Regions from separate parts of the Peribacillus sp. NPDC094092 genome, predicted to be linked through region 2. Evidence: a T-box and tRNA genes for the amino acid it is inferred to sense, from the RefSeq annotation. Region 2 holds a T-box; the other holds one or more tRNA genes.
The links. The T-box of region 2 lies ahead of ACQKNS_RS12785 (valine--tRNA ligase). A T-box ahead of a tRNA ligase gene usually reads a tRNA of that ligase, here a tRNA-Val.
Positions count from the first base shown of each region.

Region 1 (6,911 bases), on a different contig from region 2:
GGTGTCAGTGTGGAGGCAATTGCAAAAATCGTTTACGAATTGCAGTTCCCGTACAAAGCTGATCTTAAGCTGGAGGAATGCATCCACAGCGTTGAGCGTGTCCTGTTGAAAAGGGAAATTCAACATGCCATTTTAGTCGGTGTGGAGCTGGATAAACTGGCAGAGCAAAAAAAGCTATCAGAACCCCTTCAATCGATCGTTGAGTCCGATGAAGGGCTATTCGGAGTGGATGAAACGATTGCCTTTGGTGCAGTTCTCGGTTACGGAAGCATTGCTGTAACGACCTTTGGCCATTTGGATAAAAATAAAATAGGCGTCATACACGAACTTGATAAGAAGCAAGAAGGAATCGTGCATACCTTCCTGGATGATATCGTTGCAAGCATTGCCGCGAGTGCCGCCTCAAGGTTAGCTCATCGTCTGAGGGATGAAGAAGAATCGTTAACTGAACAGGAAAAGGACATCCAGGAAGAAGAAGAGTTAATAGGTTGAACCTTGATTAACAATCTTCATCCAGACCTGTCAAACCGGGCCTTAATGAGGCGGGCAGAAAGGATATTGGCCACTTTAAATGTCCGTTTTGTCTGCCTTAGAAAACAGAATGCGTGAATATGGCCTGGGTAAATCTCAAGCACCTGAATTTTCCTCTGCGTAATCTTCCCTTGTTCGGAGAGATAAATGATCTCCAATGGAGCATTTTCTTCCATATGTTTACGAAGTATATATTTCATTCCCTGTCACTCCTTTGCTGACTTGCTTGCTATCATTATATGCGAACATACGTTTTGTATGCAAGTGAAAAGGGAACGTTAGTTCTTTTTTGTGGTGGGATAAAACAAACACTTTTTAATATAATGGGGTGTATTTTTAACTAAAAAACAAATAACAAATTATGTATTGCTGTTTTGTAACATCTTCTTTTAGCTCTTCAACTTCCCCTTCTGACCTTTCTTCTAACGGTCCTCGCAGAAGTACAATGGCTGCTTCTTCACCAATCCCAACTGAAGTGCATTATACCTCATCTCATTGTCAGGTAGAGAAGAGAGAATCTGTTTCCACGCTTTAATTAAATTAGTTCATTTTCATTGCTGATTTTGAACAAATAAAAGAGACCGCTAATTGTGTTCTTTTTTAGTGTTTTTTTTAAGTGTTTGAAAAAAGTGAAGAAGATAATTTTCTAATATGACTTCCTACGACCCTTCTTAAAATTGGTTTATAAATCATTGGATTTTTGCTGTTTTAATTAGTTTTATATTTACTTTGTACCATATTGTACAAACACCTTTTCTTTTAGTGAATAAAATAACCAGAAAATAAAAAAGAAAAGGTGATTATAATTAAAACTCATTATACTATTTCACATTGTAATTCCTTTGTAGACACCACATATCTTAATAAGAAATGTGTTCAAAAGAAACCGGACGATTGTCACAGCTGTCATAAGAAGCACAATGACTGTATTTGTATGGAAAAGAAACCGGACGATTGTCATAGCTGTCATAAGAAGCACAATGACTGTATTTGTGTTCGAAAGAAACCGGACGATTGTCATAGCTGTCATAAAAAGCACAATGACTGTATTTGTATTCCGAAGAAACCGGATGATTGCCATTGTTGTCATAAGAAGCACAATGACTGTATTTGCATTCCGAAGAAACCGGATGATTGCCATCGTTGTCATAAAAAGCACAATGACTGTATTTGTATTCCGAAGAAACCGGATGATTGCCATCGTTGTCATAAAAAGCACAATGACTGTATTTGTATTCCGAAGAAACCGGATGATTGCCATTGTTGTCATAAAAAGCACAATGACTGTATTTGTATTCCGAAGAAACCGGATGATTGCCATTGTTGTCATAAGAAGCACAATGACTGTATTTGTATTCCAAAGAAACCGGATGATTGCCACTGTTGTCATAAGAAGCACAATGACTGTATTTGTATTCCGAAGAAACCGGATGATTGCCATTGTTGTCATAAGAAGCACAATGACTGTATATGCGATCAAAAGAAACCCGATGACTGTCACTGTGAAGATAAGAAACAAAATCTAGTGAGAGCATCTGCGTTTAAGGCTAATAAGAACACACCGCAACTTTACAAAGCAGCGGTTACTCCCTCTGTAAAAGTTTTATACCAAACTGAACAATTTGATTTAGCAAATGAATATAACCCGCATATATCAACATTTATTCCAACTGAGAATGGAATTTATGAGATAACAGCAAAAGTCTCATTTTGTCCGTCAAAAAGAAAAAGTGATAATTCCTCAAAAAACAAAAAAGAGTGCAAATGTGATTATTGTAAAAGAAATAGCTGCAACTGTGATTATTGTAAAAAAAGTCATTCTCCAAAAGACAAAAAAATACGTTCTTCAAAAGAAGGATACAAAGCATCCATTTCAATTAACGTAAACGGAGATGATATAGATATTGAAAACGACTTCTTTGAGAGATCAAGACCTATTCAGCTATCGATTACTACAATCCTTCAGTTACAAGCCGGAGATCGGGTACAAGTAATATTTAGCGCAGGTGCAAACGGAGAAATTTTAGCAGAGGCACCTTTAACCAACTTTCAAGCTGCTAGATTCCCCTCTCCTATGTAAAGATCTTTTCTGCTTTTTTGCTTAAGTCTTAGATTGAGCACATAGACATCCTATTTGTTAATTAAAGTTGAGAAAATCTTATGTGTAGGAGCCTAGGATTCTCCTCATAAATGGTTAGTTGAATTCTATTCTGAGAAATTTTTGGGTCAGATCCTGCTGGCTTCTTATCTTCTTTGACTTTGTTCAAAAAAGCGGTTATCGGGAAAAGAGGGTAAACTCTATTGAACACTCAGAGTCAACTCCCATTGTCATGACTAAAATAAAGACAACAACAGTATTGGACTACAAAAGATACCTTCTCATTTGGGCTGCTTTACGAAGAATAGGGGATAATGGATATAGGGAAATCATTAAGATGTAATCGTTTAAATATTGAACTGATTCTTACAAGCTTGCAACTTTCAAGGATTAACTTTCCCAGGCCACTTTACGATAAAAACTTTTTTAGCAAAACTACTTGTTTTATTTTGAATACCACTATATAATAAATCTTGTCCAGTAAAGAAGTAAGCAACTAAGTAAGGTTTAAAACCAAGCTCTAAAGAGCTTGATTTACATACGACTTGTTAGCTCAGTGGGAGAGCACTTCCTTGACAGGGAAGGGGTCGTGGGTTCGAATCCCTCACAGGTCATCAACTAACAAAGGCTCAAATCCTTGATATCACAGGGATTTGGGTCTTTTTTTATTTTGTCTTACTAGATGAGAGTTTAAATCAATGATAGTGATTTGCTCACATTTTGCTAACGTGACTTCTGAAGGGCGTTGTGGAAAATATCTGCCACTTCATCATCTTGGTTGGGCATCATATGGGCGTAATGCTCTAAACAATGATTCCAGTTGTTGGTCTGGATGTTGCTAAAGGAGAGAGTTAAGTTCAGGCATTTTTGATCAATCTAAACCGTGTGTGACGAGCTTTTCAATGAAGCACATCAAAGAGGAATTAGATCTTTTTTAGACTTTGTAAAAGAGTTTGAAAAGAGACATGGTAGATGCCTATGGGCATTTTAGAATCTACAGGACATTACCACACTCCTGTTATTCAATACTGGTTGAAGAACCGAATCTTTTTTTACCTATAGTAGAACTGCTTGAAGCAGGTTACCTGCCAATTGGGCCAGAAGGGAATACATTTTATCTCGTTTAAGACAAATAAAGGTGCTATATAGAGAAGAGCTGGCTTTATATGTTGCTGGCTATATAGAGGGTTCTGGTGCAAAAACTTCAAGATAATTGTAAATAATCTCTAAATCTTGGACATACTGATACTATTACTCTAAAAAAGATGAGTGGTCAGTATGGAAAAGCAAAGTTTAGTCAAGTGGAAACATTATCAACCTGACATGATTTTGTTAACAGTGAGATGGTACCTGCGGTACAACTTGAGCTTTCGTAATGTAGTGGAGAAGATGGAAGAACACGGTTTATATATGGCTCACACAACGGTTATGCGTTGGCTTCATCAATATGGACCGGAATAGATGAAAGGGTACGTCGTCATCTAAAGTAAACAAATGACTCCTGGAGAGTCGATGAAACGTACATCAAAGTAAAAGGTCAATGGATGTATCTGTATCGTGCTGTGGATTCCAAAGGAAACACGATTCATTTTTATTTCAGTAAAACAAGTGACAAAAAGGCTGCAAAGCGCTTCCTCAAGAAAGCCTTGCGGTCTTTTCATGTTTCTAAGTCTCGTGTCAGGTCGGTCGATAAGAATCCTGCTTATCCTATAGCAATAGAAGGATAACATAGTGGAGCAAGATCAGCGCTTTATAAAGAAGCGAGTCCGTTCTATGCTAGCATTAAAAACGTTTCAAACAGCCAAACAGATCATCAGTGGAGTGGAGATAATGCATATGCTGAATAAAGGACAACTTCAACAAGGGGTGAAGTCTGTCCAAAGTTAGATTGAATTCATACATAAATTATTTGGAGTAGCATCATAATTCATAGATGAAAAGGACATTGAAGTTCTATGTTTCTAACAGGTATATTTGCACTAGAACCGTAAAGAGCGGGTCGTCTCCTTCTGCAGCATCTTAGTCTAATTTTTTTACTGCATCGAGTATATTTCTTCTTATGCGAGAAATGATAAATCTGAGAGAAAGGGGGGCGATTCATATTTTTTTCTCCGGTTTATTTAAGAGGAAACGTTCTTCAAAATACCAGCAAACAAACCAAAATGTTTATTCAGAAAAACTTAGTTCGATAGATCATTATCCGCTGTATCCTGATTTATCGATGAATATACAAGTACTTCAGCAGATGTTTCACCATGCTCCGGATTTGGTGATTCGCCACTTCGAATTCGCCGGAAATGGAACAAAGGCAGCTTTAGTATACGTAGATGGTTTAACAGATAAAAATTCAATAAGCAATAGCGTTCTAAATGCCGTGATGCAATCCTCTTTCGACCCAAAGAAGGGATTGCCTGCAACTGTAGGGGATGTTGAAGACGTCCATTCATGGAACTCCGTTGAAAATGCACTTTTTGCAGGTGACAGCGCCTTATTCATCCAAGGGGAAACTAAAGCGTTTCTTTTGGATACAAAAGGATGGCCTCAAAGAGCGATTGAAGATCCGAAGTTAGAAACATCACTGAAAGGTGCCCATCAGGGATTTGTAGAGACCGGAGGCCAGAATGTAGCAATGTTGCGAAGATACATTCCTAACCGAGAATTGATCATTAAGGAACTTACAGTCGGTGTTCGCGGAAAGTCAAAGGTCTTTATCGTTTATTTGGGAGATGTTGCTAGTGAAGAAGTACTGCAGGAACTTGAAGACAGAATCAAACAAATTCAAATGGACGTGATAATTAATACTGGTGAACTATCTGAACTCATTGAAGATAACCCATATTCCCCGTTTCCTCAGTTTATATTAACCGAGAGGCCGGACGCAACAGCTTCACATATTCTTCAAGGTCGATTTGCCGTTATCGTCGATCGTTCGCCATCTGTTTTAATTGCTCCGGTAACATTAATGTCTTTTCTTCAGAGTGTTGATGATTACAGCACACGCTGGTTAGCTGCATCATTGATACGGTTGCTGCGATTTTTCGCTTTTATGATCACATTATTTCTACCTTCAACATATGTAGCCATTATATCCTATAATTACGAAGTCATTCCTTTAAAGCTTTTTTTATCCATAGCCGAATCACGGGTGGTTGTGCCCTTTCCGCCAATCATAGAAGCACTCCTGATGGAGGTTACCATTGAAATGATGAGAGAAGCAGGCGTTCGTCTTCCGGCTCCAATAGGCCAAACGGTTGGAATTGTGGGAGGAATTGTGATCGGACAGGCAGCTGTTCAGGCAGGTATAGTAAGCAATATTATGGTGATTGTCGTTTCTGCAACGGCAATCGGCTCATTTATCATTCCAAGTTATGACATGGGGACGGCTATTCGAATGCTGCGATTTCCCATGATGTTATTAGCAGTCATGTTTGGAAGTACCGGAATCATGATTGGTGCCATGACGTTGATTGTCCATTTAATTAGTCTTGAATCACTGGGAACTCCGTATGCAAGCCCATTAGCTCCTTTCCGGTTTGCTGATATGAAGGACTCATTTATTCGTTTTCCTTTATGGAAAATGATTACACGACCAAAAAGTGTAAGGACCATTCAATCCAATCGTCAAGGAAAGCCTAAAAGATAAGGTGAGGAAAATGAAAAAATACACTCATAATGAAATCACCCTCCTGCAATATATTTTTTTAATTGTTGGGACCCAAATGGGGGTCGGTTTTTTGTCGCTTCCTAAAGTTGTTGCCGAAAAGGCTGGAACAGACGGCTGGATGGGCCTCATCATTGGTTGGATATTAAGCGTTGCTGCCAGTATTATTATGGTGAAAACGGCTGAGAAGTACCCAAATGACACGCTGTACGATCTTCTTATCCGATTTTTTGGGAAAATACTGGGTAAAGTGGCTATTTTCATTATTCTTGGATACACTTTATGCTTTTCTTTGATGATATTTATTAACACTTTTCTTTATATAAAAGCATGGTTTCTTCCCAATACACCTGACTACTTAATTGTGTTGTTATTTTCAATCCCGGTATTATTTATAGTCAGGAGTGGTCTCCGTGTTATTGGAAGATATAATGAATTGATTTTCTATATGACGATGTGGCTCCCGGTAATTTTTTTGTTGCCATTAAAAGATGGAAGTTTCTTGAATTTACTTCCATTGTTTAAAGTTGGTTGGGAGTCAATTTCAGCTACCGTGCCGCCGGTCATTTATTCGTTCCTAGGGTTTGAACTTGTCTTTTTCTTTTATCCTTTCTTAAAGAA
Region 1 covers NZ_JBNNUC010000001.1:1,343,931-1,350,841, reverse strand. The annotation lists gene ACQKNS_RS06445 (phosphatidylglycerophosphatase A family protein) at 1-492, shown strand, start outside; gene ACQKNS_RS06440 (hypothetical protein) at 510-731, opposite strand; gene ACQKNS_RS06435 (hypothetical protein) at 1,452-2,057, shown strand; gene ACQKNS_RS06430 (hypothetical protein) at 2,057-2,611, shown strand; tRNA gene ACQKNS_RS06425 (tRNA-Val) at 3,172-3,243, shown strand; partial or broken gene ACQKNS_RS06420 (IS6 family transposase) at 3,908-4,516, shown strand; gene ACQKNS_RS06415 (spore germination protein) at 4,698-6,272, shown strand; gene ACQKNS_RS06410 (GerAB/ArcD/ProY family transporter) at 6,283-6,911, shown strand, end outside.
Region 1: it encodes a tRNA-Val, which carries the amino acid that the T-box ahead of ACQKNS_RS12785 (valine--tRNA ligase) is inferred to sense. The anticodon was not compared.

Region 2 (6,911 bases):
AAATGGATGAAGTCGTGAGTCTGGGAATTAAATCAGTCATTTTATTCGGTGTCCCTTTTGATCATGATAAGGACGAACAGGGCACAGGGGCTTTTCATCACAACGGACTTGTGCAAGAGGCAACCCGCTTTATTAAAAAGCAATATCCTGAAGTTATTGTCATTGCGGATACCTGCCTTTGCGAGTATACAAGCCATGGCCATTGCGGAGTCGTTGAAGGGGAAAACATCCTCAATGACGCTTCTCTCGACCTTCTTGCGAAAACGGCAATCAGCCAGGCTGAGGCCGGAGCCGATATCATTGCGCCTTCCAATATGATGGACGGTTTCGTTGCGGCCATCCGTACAGGTCTGGATGAAGCGGGTTATGAAGATATTCCGATCATGTCCTATGCGGTGAAATATGCTTCGGCTTTTTACGGCCCATTCCGGGATGCTGCGAATGGTGCGCCACAATTCGGCGACAGGAAAACTTACCAAATGGATCCCGCCAATCGCCTTGAAGCCTTCCGTGAGGCTGAATCCGATGTTGCTGAAGGTGCGGATTTCCTAATCGTGAAGCCAGCCCTTTCCTACATGGACATCATCAGGGACGTTAAGAATAACTTTAATCTTCCGGTTGTTTCCTATAATGTCAGCGGTGAATATTCAATGGTTAAGGCTGCTGCCCAAAATGGCTGGATTGATGAAAAAGCGATAGTGATGGAAATGCTGACAGGTTTGAAACGTGCAGGTTCCGACTTGATCATTACGTATTTTTCAAAAGAGGTTGCACGCTGGATAAACGAAGATAATCAATGATATAAAAAATATAACCTGTAATGGAAAAAGGGGATTGAATCATGCGGTCATATGAAAAATCGAAAAAAGCGTTTGCCGAAGCAAAAAATTTGATGCCAGGCGGCGTGAACAGCCCGGTACGTGCCTTCAAATCTGTGGATATGGATCCCATTTTCATGGAGCGTGGGAAAGGCTCAAAAATGTATGATATCGATGGAAATGAATATATCGACTATGTTCTTTCATGGGGACCGCTTATCCTGGGTCACACGAATGACCGTGTCGTGGAATCATTGAAAAAGGTAGCGGAATCAGGTACAAGCTTTGGAACTTCTACGCTGATTGAGAATGAACTGGCCAAGTTGGTCATTGAACGGGTGCCTTCGATTGAAATGATCCGGATGGTTTCTTCAGGAACCGAAGCGACGATGAGTGCACTAAGGCTGGCACGAGGCATTACAGGCCGTGATAAAATCCTGAAATTCGAAGGGTCCTATCATGGCCATGGCGATTCATTGCTAATCAAAGCGGGTTCAGGCGTTGCAACATTAGGTCTGCCGGATAGCCCGGGAGTACCGGAAGGCATTGCAAAAAATACGATTACCGTAGCATATAATGATCTTGCTGCAACCAAATATGCGTTTGAACAATTTGGCGAAGACATCGCTTGCATCATCGTAGAACCTGTTGCAGGGAACATGGGCGTGGTTCCGCCACAACCTGGTTTCCTCGAAGGCTTACGAGAAGTGACGACCCAGTACGGGGCGCTATTGATCTTTGACGAAGTTATGACAGGGTTCCGTGTCGGCTATAATTGTGCACAAGGTTATTTTGGCATCGTACCTGACCTGACGTGCCTTGGTAAAGTAATTGGCGGCGGCTTGCCTGTCGGAGCATTCGGAGGCAAGCGCGAATTCATGGAACAAATTGCCCCGAGTGGGACAATCTATCAAGCTGGGACATTGTCTGGTAACCCTCTTGCAATGACGGCCGGCCTTGAAACGCTGAGCCAATTGACTCCGGAATCCTATGATGAGTTCACCCGAAAAGGGGATATGCTCGAAAAAGGAATTGGGGAAGCAGCGGAAAAGTACGGAGTGCCACATACATTCAACCGTGCAGGTTCCATGATTGGACTTTTCTTTACTAATGAAGAAGTCATAAACTATGATACAGCTAAAACATCCGACTTAGAGTTCTTTGCTTCTTACTATAGGGAAATGGCGAATCAAGGCATCTACTTGCCGCCGTCACAGTTTGAAGGTTTATTCCTTTCCACTGCACATAGTGATGAAGATATCGAAAAGACCATTGCAGCGGCAGAAAAGGCTTTTGCCAAATTAAAAAAATGATGCAAGGCTTCATGAACTACCGCTAGATTAGATAATAATAAATTTGAACTGGCTACCATTTTTCCAAAGACTTTTGGAGAAAGGTAGCCAGTTTTTTTGAATTCAATCAGTAAATGGAAGAGACGAATCAAATGTTGAAGGCAGAATGAATTGGTAGAAGATCGGATTAATACGGAGGAAGGTAGAAATAATTGATAGAAGTCCCGAATGAAGATAGCCCGAAGCATCCCGGATTTTTCAGGTCGATTGATACTACCCAGCTTAATTTCAGCCTGAAATTGAATCTCCTTTTTTAAAAGGCTTAGGAAATATAAGGTGTATGGCAAATGAAATATTGGAATAATCAGCTTCTTTCCTTCATAGATTGATATTGGTATAGGTACCGTTTCCTGAAGCTGAAAGGAGGAGTTGTCTTGTCGCAAGAAAATGAATCGTATTTACGATTTTCTTTAGAGGAATCCGTTTGGTTCCAGAAGGGACAGGAAGTGGCTGAGCTATATTCCATTTCCCTTGATCCAAATGTGGCGATTCAAGAAAGTGATCAATATGTTTTTATACGAGGCTCGTTGGATTTAAGCGGTGAATACAAAGGCTCGCAAAATGGTGAAGAAGAGGAGTTCTCGCAGACCTTTTTGCCAAAAGCGGTTCAAAAGGTAGAGAGGCACCTCGATGGACTTAATGAGTTCACACACCGTTTTCCGGTTGATATAACGATTCCGAATAATCGGATTGCCTCATTGGATGAGGTCGATGTCTCGATTCAAAGCTTTGATTATGCCATGCCAGAGCATAACTGTTTGAAATTGCAGGCGGACCTTTTGATAACCGGAATCTATAATGATTCATATGTGGAAGAACGTTTCGATACCGAGCAGGAAGTTGGGGAAACAGAGGAACAGGAAGAAACGGATGGGGAAAATGAATCCTATATCCCATATGCCGCTGCAGTGCCGCCAATCCCGGATTTTCAGCCTGTTTTCCGTGATGAGGAGGAAGAAGAGTTATACGCGCCTTTTTCTGCAGAATCCAAACGAGTTTCTGAAGCAAACGAAGAGGAAGAAGAGGAACCGATTTATTTAAGCGACCAGCATAATGCCCCGGTTTTTGAAATGCCCGTTTCACCATATCCTGAAGAGGAGGAGTGGGAAACGGAAGTGCATAGAGAGGAAGAAGCTGTAGAGGAAGAGGTAATTGGCGATCCGCCTGACTCCACGGAAAAGGTACCTTCAATGGGTGAGGCGAAACTGGAGGAAGTACCAAGCAAGCAGGATTCCATGGAGATTCCTAAGGTGACATTGAGAGAAGAAGTAGTAGAAGAGCCAAATCATGCAACCAAGCATCAAAATGGCCCGGTTTCAAATTTAGAAACCGAGGATGTCATCAGGCAGGGAGAAGATGACGTTGCAGCGGGTCCGATCCTTAATGAGAATGTGAAGGTGGAGCAGGAAGAAGAATCCAATTCGTCCATTAGCGATCTATTCAAAAAGAGGGAAAGACCAGCACCTCCGGCTAAGGAGGGTAAGAATTTCAAAGGCAGGAAACAAGCCGCGGAACGTGATGATAAAGAAACGGCCGATCATGATGAAAAGCAGCCATCCATCATGGATTTATTCGGACGGAAACAAGAAGAAGAACTGGTAAGGATGAAGGTTTGCATTGTTCAGCAAGGGGAAACGCTTGATGATTTGGCTCAACGATATGATGTTACGGTTCAATCGATACTTTTCAGCAATGAATTGGAGTCGAATCAGAACGTCCATGAAGGGCAAGTCATCTATATACCGAAGGCGGTTGCATATAAGAATTGACCAGGACAGAGAGCAGAGCATATGGTCTGCTCCTGTTTTTTAGGTGCCAGAGGAATCGGATCGTTTAGTTTTTTTAGAGAAAGTGAGTGAGTCTCGTGAGGGAAAACGAGAATCAGCAGCCTGCCATTCGGGATCTGGACACGGAGACCGTATTGAAGGAATATGCCATGTATGTACAATATATTGAGGACTTCGGGCGTGTAAAAAAAGTATACAGTGATCGCGGTACATTTGCCTTGAAATCCATGTTACCGCAGAACGGCATTGATTTTATCAAGAATGTTCAAAAATTGTACCATCGCGGCTATAACCGGATCGTTCCCATTTATCAAACGATGGATCAGCGGTACGCCGTTCTCCATAATGGACGTTTGTATTACCTGATGCCCTGGCTCAATAATGAAAGGGACGGGGAGCGCGATGAGAAACATAAGCAAATGTTCAGGGAGCTCGCTCGGATGCATACACTTTCCGTTAAGGAAATACAAGTGGATATCGAGGAACGAGAAGCCCATTATGAGCGGACGCTTGATACCTGGAATAACGAGAAGGACTTTATCGATGAGTATATTGTCAGCTGTGAAAAGAAGTGGTATATGTCTCCATTCGAACTGACGGTTTGTTCTTTCTACACGGATATTTCACAGGCACTGAAATACTCGATCAAGAAGTTTGAAACCTGGTATGAAAAAACGAAGGATAGTGAAAAGGTTCGAACCGTGGTCACGCACGGAAAGGTTTCCATGAAGCATTTCGTTTATGATGAGCGAGGTTATGGCTACTTCATCAATTTTGAGAATTCGAATACGGCTCCGCCGCATTTCGATTTACTGCCATTTCTCGTTAAATCGGCCAGGACCTATCCTGTCAAATGCGATGACTGCGTTGACTGGCTATATAACTATTTTCGTTATTTTCCGTTGAAAGAAGAAGAATTGCTGCTCATGCAAAGTTATCTGGCATTCCCTGGGTCAGCTTTGGAATTGGTGAAGGGTTACTCCGATGGCAGGGGCCATCGTTCAGAGCTTGATAATGTTACACAACTGCAGCGGCAATATTGGCTTTTGAAAAATATTGAATACATGGTGATGAAAATCGAAGAAATCGAACAGCAGAAAAAGGCTGCTGCCGAGGCTGCCAAAGCAGAACAATCACCCCCAAGCTAAATATACATGATTGGATCATCTCCAGTCATGTATATTTTTTTGCTGTAAGGGAATACTTAAATCCAGTCGAAATACAAAGACATGGCTAGGAAAATAAAGGCGATTAGCAGGAGCATATCGAAGAAAGTCGGGAAAATCAGCGTACGTAATCCTTGGAACACGATAAAGGGGACGATGAACTGCTGGCAGACACCGCGGATTTTCTTCACCCAAGGCGGTAAAGTGTAGGGAGAATATCTTCGCTTCATATTATTACCTTCCTTTTTAGGACTTCTTATATTCTATGGGTGGGCAGCGGAAAAGGTGAAACAGCCGTCACATTCACTGTTCCTTGAGGATAAAATAAAGAAAATGAACTTGAATGGCATCAAATGGGATGATTCCTGAGAAAGTAAGCGAAAAGATGATTGACTGGGGCCCCATGTTTTTTGTACTATATACTATATGCATTCAATGATTTTACATATGAATATAAATCAATGCAAAGACCGGAAATAGTAAGATGAAATGCACTTTTCAGAGAGGAAACCAAATTGGTGCGAGGTTTCCAGGCAGCAGCATCCGAAGTCGTCCGCGAGCAGTCTTCGTGAACCTCTTAGTAGCGAAGGCCGGTGAAGAGCCGTTATCCGATTTGAGAGCCGAAAGAGATTGTTATCTTTTTCGGAAAAAAGGTGGCACCGCGAACAACTTCCTTCGTCCTTTTGTGATGATGGAAGTTTTTTTTATGCCCTAAAAGGAGGAAATGATATGGAAGAGAACCAAATTTCTATGCCGACTAAATATGATCCGCAGACGATAGAGAAAGGCCGCTACAAATGGTGGATTGACGGAAAGTTTTTCGAAACGACTGGTGACGATAAAAAAGAACCATATACGATTGTCATCCCGCCGCCTAACGTGACAGGTAAGCTTCATCTTGGCCACGCTTGGGATACGACGCTTCAAGATATATTGACGCGGATGAAGAGGATGCAAGGCTATGACGTTTTATGGTTGCCTGGCATGGACCATGCCGGTATCGCCACTCAAGCGAAAGTGGAACAGAAGCTTCGTGCGGAAGGCGTGAGCCGTTATGACCTTGGACGTGAAAAATTCGTCGAAGAGACATGGAAATGGAAAGAGGAATATGCGAGCCATATCCGTGAACAATGGTCAAAGCTCGGTCTTGGACTTGATTATACACGTGAACGCTTCACTCTTGATGAAGGGCTTTCAAAAGCTGTGCGCGAAGTATTCGTTTCGCTTTATAACAAGGGCTTGATTTATCGCGGCGAATATATCATCAACTGGGATCCATCCACGAAAACGGCGTTATCCGATATTGAGGTTATTTACAAAGATGTGCAGGGCGCATTTTACCATATGAAATATCCGTTGGTTGACGGATCAGGTGAAATTGAAATTGCCACCACCCGTCCAGAAACAATGCTTGGCGATACGGCCGTTGCTGTACACCCTGAAGATGATCGTTATAAACACTTGATCGGAAAAATGGTCCGCTTGCCAATCACAGGCCGTGAAATCCCGATTGTCGGTGATGATTATGTCGATATGGAATTCGGTTCAGGCGCGGTCAAAATCACTCCGGCTCATGATCCGAATGACTTTGAAATCGGGAACCGTCACGATTTGGAGCGCATCCTTGTCATGCATGAAGATGGCTCGATGAATGAAAAGGCTGGAAAATATGAAGGCATGGACCGCTTTGAATGCCGGAAACAAATCGTTAAGGACCTTCAGGAAGAAGGAGTACTTTTCAAAATCGAAGATCACCTTCACTCAGTAGGGCATTCAGAGAGAAGCGGT
Region 2 covers NZ_JBNNUC010000002.1:779,616-786,526, forward strand. The annotation lists gene hemB (porphobilinogen synthase) at 1-800, shown strand, start outside; gene hemL (glutamate-1-semialdehyde 2,1-aminomutase) at 842-2,131, shown strand; gene spoVID (stage VI sporulation protein D) at 2,545-3,939, shown strand; gene ysxE (spore coat protein YsxE) at 4,035-5,105, shown strand; gene ACQKNS_RS12780 (hypothetical protein) at 5,162-5,353, opposite strand; T-box leader at 5,581-5,809, shown strand; gene ACQKNS_RS12785 (valine--tRNA ligase) at 5,853-6,911, shown strand, end outside.